2 regions of the Pseudoalteromonas sp. Angola-7 genome follow, and region 2 is predicted to be linked to the other one. Evidence: predicted binding sites of a transcription regulator. Region 2 holds the regulator's gene; the other holds the start of a gene.
What was found. Region 2 encodes LexA, which represses DNA repair genes until DNA is damaged. Its sites were predicted from a motif close to TACTGTATNNNNATACAGTA; they were not measured.
Positions count from the first base shown of each region.

Region 1 (4,217 bases), on a different contig from region 2:
GCCCATGAGCTAGATACGGCGTTTATTAGCAAAGCCAAACAAGAAAACTTACAAACTGCGCAAATGATCTACTTTGATACCATGTTATTTGCCAACGACGAGATGCAATTTACCTCGGTAAAAGCGGCGTCTAACGAATACCCGTTAAAAGGCGAGTTAAAAGTTAAATCATCTTTGCTTGGCGAAACTCAAGTAGCGCAGGGCGGCCCAAAGCCTGGCAATGTGTGGCTAAGCGAATCGGTTTTTTACAGCTTAAATATTGATATTGGCAGCCAAGTAGAGCTAGGCGCAGCAGTATTTAATGTAGAAAAAGTGGTGGTTGAAGAGCCAGATGCGCCGTTTAATGTATTTTCGAGCAGCCGCAGAGTGCTTATAAATATTGCTGATGTTGCAAAAACTGAGGTTATTCAACCTGGCAGCCGAGTAAATTATCGCCAACTCTACGCAGGCGATGAATCAGATATAACCCGGTTTTATGAATGGTTAAAGCCGCAAATGGCGGAAAATCAACGTTGGTATGGCGTAAAAGATAGGCAATCACCCATATCAAATAGCTTAAACCGTGCAGAAAGCTTTTTATTACTGGCCGGTTTGCTGGGCATTATTTTGGCTACGGTTGCTATTGCTGTGTCGGCTAAGCGTTATTGTGAGCGCCAATACGACCCCGTAGCAATGATGAAAACACTTGGCGGAAGCCGTGCATTAATTCGTAAAATATATTTTATGCACTTACTCATGGTGTGTGCTTTAGCGGTTATTGTGGGATTAGCCATAGGTTACGGATTGCAAGAAATAGCCACTGGTTATTTAGCAAAAAGCATGGATATGAGCTTACCTGCCGCCGGGTTTAAACCTTGGCTGGTGGCAATTAGCACAGGCGTTATATGTGCAGTTATGTTCTCTATTAAGCCACTGCTTGATTTATTTGATATTCCACCGCTTAGAGTATTGCGCCGTAATTTAGGCGACAGACTAGCGGTAAGCCGTGTGCACTTAGGTTTAAGCGCGCTTACGGTGTTTTTATTAATGTGGTTATTTAGTAACAACATTAAAATAACGCTTATTTTATTTGTCTCCACGCTTGCTTTGATTGCGGTTTTGTTTGTTATTTCAAAATTAATATTTGGCGGTGGCCGTAAATTAGGTTTAAAACCAGGCAATAGTTGGTCGTTAGCCATTGCCTCTATACAAAAGCGTGCCAACGTAAATGCGGTGCAGCTTATTAGCTTTTCATTGGCGATAAAATTGCTATTGTTTTTGATTGTGCTTAAAAATGACATGATCTCAGATTGGCAGTCTCAATTACCCGCCGATGCGCCTAATGCATTTTTAGTTAATATTACGCAAAACGAACTTGAGCCTGTAAATAATTACCTAGCAGAGAACGATATTTTAGTTTCGGATTTTTATCCAACCATTCGTGGGCGAGTAAATGCGGTAAATGGCGAGCTTGTTGCGCGTAAAGTGTCGTTGCAAGATAACGAGAAAAAAGATGAAGAAGCGCGTTCAGGCATTGGCCGTGAGCTTAATCTAACCTGGCTTGATAATGTGCCAGCCCAAAACGAAATTGTGCAAGGGCAGTGGTTTGGCGAAGGCGCAGTGGGTGAGGCATCGGTTGAGGAGTCTATGTTAGAGCGCCTAGACGTAGAAATAGGCGACACCTTAACATTTTTAATTGGTGCGCAATCATTTGACGCCAAAATTACCAGTGTGCGTAAAGTAAATTGGGCGACGCTAAAACCTAACTTTTTTATTATTTTAAGCCCCGATGTGCTAAAAGATTTTCCGGCAACGTATATTTCATCTGTGCGTATAGAGCCAGAGCAAAAGAAAGCGTTTAGCCAGTTACTGCGCACTTATCCAACCATTACTGCCATCGATGTAGATAACTTTGTTAAGCAAATACAATCAACCATTGAGCAGGTGTCGTTAGCTATTGGCTTTGTGCTTGCTATTGTGGTTTTGTGTGGCGCATTAGTGCTTATATCTCAGGTGCAAGCGAGCCTTGGCGAGCGAATGCAAGAAATAGTAATACTGCGAACTTTAGGCGCCAAAGGGCGGTTAATAAAAAATGCGACGCTTTATGAGTTTTTGCTATTAGGTGGCTTAGCTGGGTTTGTAGCCGCATTATTTAGTGATGTAGCCTTATTGATTGTTCAGCAGCAAATGTTTGACTTAGCCGGTAAATTGCACCCAGCAATTTGGCTAATAGGGCCTGTGTCGGGCGGGGTGTTTGTAGCCGCGCTTGGCTACTTTATGATTGCCCGTAAACTTAAACAAAATACCCAAGGCTTAGTACGTGCTTTAGCCTAAGCTATACTTTTAACGCTGAACGCCCGCACTAAGTTGCGGGCGTTTTTGTTTTTACTCGCCACTGGTAATTTATACAGTGCTCTGGCATTATTACCGTTATTGAAAAATAACAATAATGAGTGTGCTGTTTGGCCATTATTTTAGGGATAGACCCAGGTTCGCGTTTAACCGGTTATGGTGTGGTTGCGCATCAAGGCGCTAAATTTACCTATTTAGGAAGCGGGTGTATTAAATTAGCCGAGCATGAGTTCCCCATACGATTAAAAATGATCTACCAAGGGATCACGCAAATAATAGAGCAGTTCTCCCCCGAAACCTTTGCCATAGAAAAAGTATTTATGGCGCATAACCCGGATGCCGCGCTAAAACTTGGTCAAGCCCGAGGAGCCGCGATAGTGGGAGCCTCTATGGCCGACTTACCCGTATTTGAATACTCAGCCCGGCAAATTAAACAAGCCGTGGTAGGTAATGGCGGCGCCGATAAATCGCAAGTGCAACACATGGTAAAAAATATTTTAAAATTACCTGGCACACCGCAAGCCGATGCGGCCGATGCGCTTGCCATTGCAATTTGCCATGCGCACTCAGAACAAAATTTAATAAAACTAGCGGGTAGCGCAAGCAAAACCGTTAGAGGACGTTTAAGGAAATAAATATGATTGGCCGTTTAAATGGCATTTTAGTTGAAAAGCAGCCGCCCGAAATTTTATTAGAAGTAAGCGGCGTAGGCTACGAAGTACAAATGCCCATGACCTGTTTTTACGACTTACCCAATATTGGCGAAAACGCCATAGTGTACACGCACTTTGTAGTACGCGAAGACGCACAACTATTATTTGGCTTTAATAATAAAACCGAGCGCGCGCTTTTTAGAGAACTATTAAAAGCAAATGGTGTGGGCCCTAAACTAGGCTTAGCAATATTGTCGGGCATGTCGGCGCAACAATTTGTTAGTTGCGTAAACAACGAAGATGCCACAACATTGGTTAAATTACCGGGTGTGGGTAAAAAAACTGCTGAGCGTTTAGTGCTTGAAATGAAAGACCGCTTAAAAGATTGGGGTAACGATTTATTTACGCCATTTAGCGATAATGCCGTTATAGAGCCTCCTAGCGATGCAACAATTGCCAATAATGCTGCAGACGATGCCGTATCGGCACTTGTTGCGCTTGGTTATAAATTGCCACAGGCGCAAAAAGCAGTAAAATCGGTAAGTAAACCCGATATGTCTACTGAGGTTCTTATTAAAGAATCTTTAAAATCAATGTTGTGAGTAACCCATGATTGAAGCTGATCGTTTAATTGACGCGAGCGAAAAAACCAACGAAGACACCATAGACCGCGCAATAAGGCCCAAGCTTTTAGCCGACTACAAAGGTCAGCCGCATGTTAAGCAGCAAATGGAAATATTTATAGAGGCAGCGCGCAGCCGCGGTGAAGCGCTCGATCATCTATTAATATTTGGCCCGCCGGGCTTAGGTAAAACCACGCTTGCTAATATTGTGGCCAATGAGCTTAATGTAAGTATTAAAACCACTTCAGGCCCAGTACTTGAAAAAGCCGGCGATCTTGCTGCATTGCTTACCAACCTTGAAGAAGGCGATGTGCTGTTTATTGATGAAATACACAGACTCAGCCCACAAGTTGAAGAAATACTTTACCCCGCAATGGAAGATTACCAACTCGATATTATGATTGGTGAAGGCCCCGCTGCACGCTCTATTAAATTAGACTTACCGCCGTTTACGCTTATTGGCGCGACAACACGCGCAGGCTCACTTACCTCACCACTAAGAGACCGTTTTGGTATAGTGCAGCGCTTAGAGTTTTACTCAGTAGCTGACTTATCACATATAGTGGGGCGCTCTGCACATTACCTAGATTTACAAATGTGCGACGATGGC
Region 1 is NZ_JAQREL010000004.1:30,022-34,238, forward strand. Features, by position in the region: gene PSH50_RS07225 (ABC transporter permease) at 1-2,313, shown strand, start outside; gene ruvC (crossover junction endodeoxyribonuclease RuvC) at 2,442-2,966, shown strand; gene ruvA (Holliday junction branch migration protein RuvA) at 2,969-3,586, shown strand; gene ruvB (Holliday junction branch migration DNA helicase RuvB) at 3,594-4,217, shown strand, end outside.
Region 1: the regulator LexA is predicted to act here: its motif matches at 2,373-2,392, upstream of ruvC (crossover junction endodeoxyribonuclease RuvC).

Region 2 (4,217 bases):
TACAGCAGCCCATGCTTTTACTGCGGCATTTTGTCGCAGTTATTCATAAGCTTACTCTAACTTTATAAAAATAATAAAAAGGAGCGTTAAAAAATCAGTGAGGCTGTGTTTAATGCTCACGTAAGGCATTTATTAGCCCTTGTTTGCTCATTTTAGAGCGGCCACTAATGCCGAGCTCTTTAGCTTTATTGTACAGCTGCTTTTTAGTGCGCTGCTCATACTTTGAGGCTTTGCCGCCTTTGACAGCGGTTTTATGAGTATTGCTATTAGCAATGCGCGCGGCTTTTTGTTTGCTCATGCCTTCATCTCGAAGCGCATCGTACTGATCGTCGTTTTTAATTTGCGGGCCATGATCTACCATAATTGTCCTCCTGAAGCGTTTAATTACACAGAGTGTGTATAACTTTTATACATAAACGGTAAAATTAAGCGTAATTAGCCTAACCCGTTTTATAAGGCAAATTAGGTGCCAATGGCGTTTAAACAGGTATTTTCTATGAATAAAGCCATGTTTAGCGCTTAGTTGATTTGGTATAAAAGTAAAACTGCGTTAAAGTTTGCGATGAAACTATAAGAGGGTAAAAAGCAGACAATGTCGGAAATTCAATTTTTAAATGTAGATCTAGAGCTTGAGTCTAAACAAGATATTAGCGCCCTAGTGGCAGACTTAAAGAAAAACGCGATGGTTTTGCATTATGACAAAGACGAATATCGTCAATTGGCGCGTATTGAAGCCTCAGGTGATATAACCACGCCAGACAAAGCAATCAACCACTTATGTGAATTAATAGAGTCGTGTTCACGTAATGCGCTTAAGCAGTGGCTAAGCTGTTCGCGCAGAACGTTTGATATAGGCTTTGAGTCGGGCACGTCACCTAAGTGTTTTAACCAAGCTCTACATGCAGATACACTGCTACGTATATCTGCCATTGGCGCTGGTATGGAAATAACGATTTACCCTATCGAAAAGTAGCCATAGTTAATTATTTGCGCTCGACAACCGCTGCGGTCATTTTTGATACGCAGCAAAGCTCGCCGCGGCTATTGGTTATTTTTATTTCCCATACAGAACTGCGCTTACCAATATGAAATGCACGAGTAACGGCGGTTAAAGTGCCATTTCGAGAGGCCTTTAAGTGGCTGGCGCTAATTTCCTGTCCAACACAATAAAATTTTGTAAAGTCCACTACAAAGTTAGCGGCGTAGCTTGCTACGGTTTCGGCAAGTACCACATTTGCGCCACCATGTACCATACCAATAGGATTATGATGCTCAGGAATAGCAGGCATGGTAGCCACTAGGTAATCATCTCCTATTTCGGTTATTTCTATGCCCATGGTTTTCATCAGCGTGCCTTGGCCGTTTATTCCCTCATCTAACTGTTTGCAAAGCTCTAATGTGATGGGTTGATGCCAAATACTCATAATTACTCCTTTATATTGAAAGCAAATTTATAGCATTTTAAATACTGAACGTCTGTAATTACCTAAAATTTATCCAGGTGCGGTGTATTTAGCTATTTTAAAGCACAATTTAAATTTGCGATTTTTATTTAACTGTATATACTCACAGTTAAATGTACTGTATGGAAAACCAGTTGTATGCGACCATTAACTAAACGCCAAGCTCAAATACTCGAACTAATAAAAGTTTTTATTAAAGACACTGGTATGCCTCCTACACGTGCCGAAATTGCGCAAACACTTGGTTTTAAAAGTGCCAATGCCGCAGAAGAGCACTTAAAAGCGCTTGCCAAAAAAGGTGTTATTAAAATGAAACCAGGCGCAAGCCGTGGTATTCAATTGGTTGAAGAAGAGGAGCCTGAGCAACTAGGTCTACCATTAATAGGTAGAGTTGCAGCGGGTTCGCCTATTTTGGCGCAAGAACATGTTGAGAGTCACTGTAAAATAGACCCACTTATGTTTAAACCAGCCGCCGACTTTTTACTGCGTGTTAACGGCATGAGTATGAAAGATATAGGTATTATGGATGGCGACTTACTTGCGGTACATCGTACTCAAACAGCAGAAAACGGCCAAGTTGTGGTTGCACGAGTAGATGAAGACGTAACCGTAAAACGCCTAGAAAAAGCAGGCCGAAAAGTATTATTGCACGCCGAAAACGAAGAGTTTACGCCTATAGAGGTAGACCTTGAAAACGAATCGTTTAATATTGAAGGGTTAGCTGTTGGCGTAATAAGAAATGCCGACTGGATGTAATTTTTAACGATTTTTAATTAATATTTATAAATGCGCACTTTTTAGTGTGCATTTTTGTTTTAAAAACAAACCTTCCGCCATCTCAAAACGCCCTAAAATTATTTAGGCTGTAAACTTTTTTTCACTCATACTTTTATCTTCCTAAGCGTGTTACATCCCTTAATTTTGCTCGTATCTTGGCTGTTAAATAACAATTTAATACGCCGTCATTTAGTCAATTTTAAAATATCACTTGATTGTTTTTTATACTAAAACTTGCTTGTTGTACGTTTTTTAGCTAATCATTAATGTGCTGGACTAACAATAACTCACAGCTTTTTAGTTATGAGAACACACAATATACACAAACCTTTTGTTGTCCTAGCGATACCAATCAAAAATAAGATTGGTTAAAAAATAAAAATAACGAATTGGCGTTTAAGCCGTATGCCTCTTCGCTTTGCATTCGCAATAGCATCAAAGGAGCCGTCACATGGGTAAACTAACCTCTACCTTGTGGCTTGTGTTGATTATGTTCCCGCAGCAAGTGCTGGCTAATAGCCAATACAATATGCGCAAGGGCGTAACCGATATAAGTAATAATGTATATCAGCTACACATGACCATATTTTTAATATGTTGTGTGATTGGGGTGATAGTGTTCGCAATAATGTTTTGGGCACTGATTCATCACCGTAAATCTAAAGGGGCAGTTCCTGCCCAATTTCATGAAAGTACCAAAGTAGAAATTCTTTGGACTGCCATTCCGTTTGTTATTTTAATTGCCATGGCAATCCCTGCCACTAAAACCCTCATTGCGATGGAAGATGCCAGTAAGGCTGACTTAACCATTAAAATTACAGGGTCACAGTGGAAGTGGCATTATGAATATATGGGCGAAGACGTAGAGTTTTACTCTATTTTATCTACCCCTCAAGACGAAATAGCCAACCTTGCTAATAAAAACCCTAATTATTTACTTGAGGTTGATAAACCTTTAGTACTGCCAATTAATCAAAAGGTGCGTTTTTTAATGACCTCTGATGATGTTATTCACTCTTGGTGGGTCCCCGATTTTGCCGTTAAAAAAGATGCCAATCCGGGGTTTATCAACGAAACGTGGACCAACATTAACGAAGAAGGTATTTACCGAGGGCAGTGTGCAGAGCTGTGCGGTAAAGATCATGGTTTTATGCCCGTGGTGGTTGAAGCTAAATCGCAAGAGGACTTTAACGCATGGCTTGCAGATGCTAAGCAAGCTAAGCAAAAAGCCGCACTTGCTGATGCCGCATTGCTTGAGACAACAATTCCTAAAGAAGAGCTAATGACACTAGGTGAGCAAGTGTATATGGCAAGTTGCGCTGCGTGTCATCAACCTACTGGTATGGGGTTACCGGGCGTATTTCCTGCGCTAAAAGGCAGCCCCATTGTTTTGGGTGATATAAAAGATCACATTGATGTAGTGATTCATGGCCGCCCAGGAACTGCAATGCAGGCATTTGCAAAGCAGCTCTCAATTAAACAACTTGCAGCGGTAATTACCTATAAACGTAATGCGTGGGGTAATGAAACGGGTGATGTCATCCAACCTAGTGAAATTCAGGCAGCACTTGATGCGGAGGCGAACTAATGAGTAGCATAGTAGAACAACCTAACGCCAATGACGCTCACCACGGCCATCACCCAGCCAAAGGTTTTAAGCGTTGGTTATACACAACAAACCATAAAGATATTGGCAGCATGTACTTAATTTTTTCGCTGACTATGTTTTTAATTGGCGGTGCAATGGCCATGGTTATTCGGGCTGAGTTATTTCAGCCAGGATTACAATTGGTAGACCCACACTTTTTTAACCAAATGACCACAGTACACGGTTTAATTATGGTGTTTGGTGCTGTAATGCCAGCCTTTACGGGACTTGCTAACTGGATGGTACCGCTCATGATTGGCGCGCCAGATATGGCACTGCCCAGAATGAACAACTGGAGCTTTTGGATTTTACCCTTCGCTTTTTTAATT
Region 2 is NZ_JAQREL010000017.1:33,284-37,500, forward strand. Features, by position in the region: gene PSH50_RS18150 (Rho termination factor N-terminal domain-containing protein) at 110-364, opposite strand; gene PSH50_RS18155 (hypothetical protein) at 593-973, shown strand; gene PSH50_RS18160 (PaaI family thioesterase) at 984-1,424, opposite strand; gene lexA (transcriptional repressor LexA) at 1,602-2,219, shown strand; gene coxB (cytochrome c oxidase subunit II) at 2,692-3,828, shown strand; gene ctaD (cytochrome c oxidase subunit I) at 3,828-4,217, shown strand, end outside.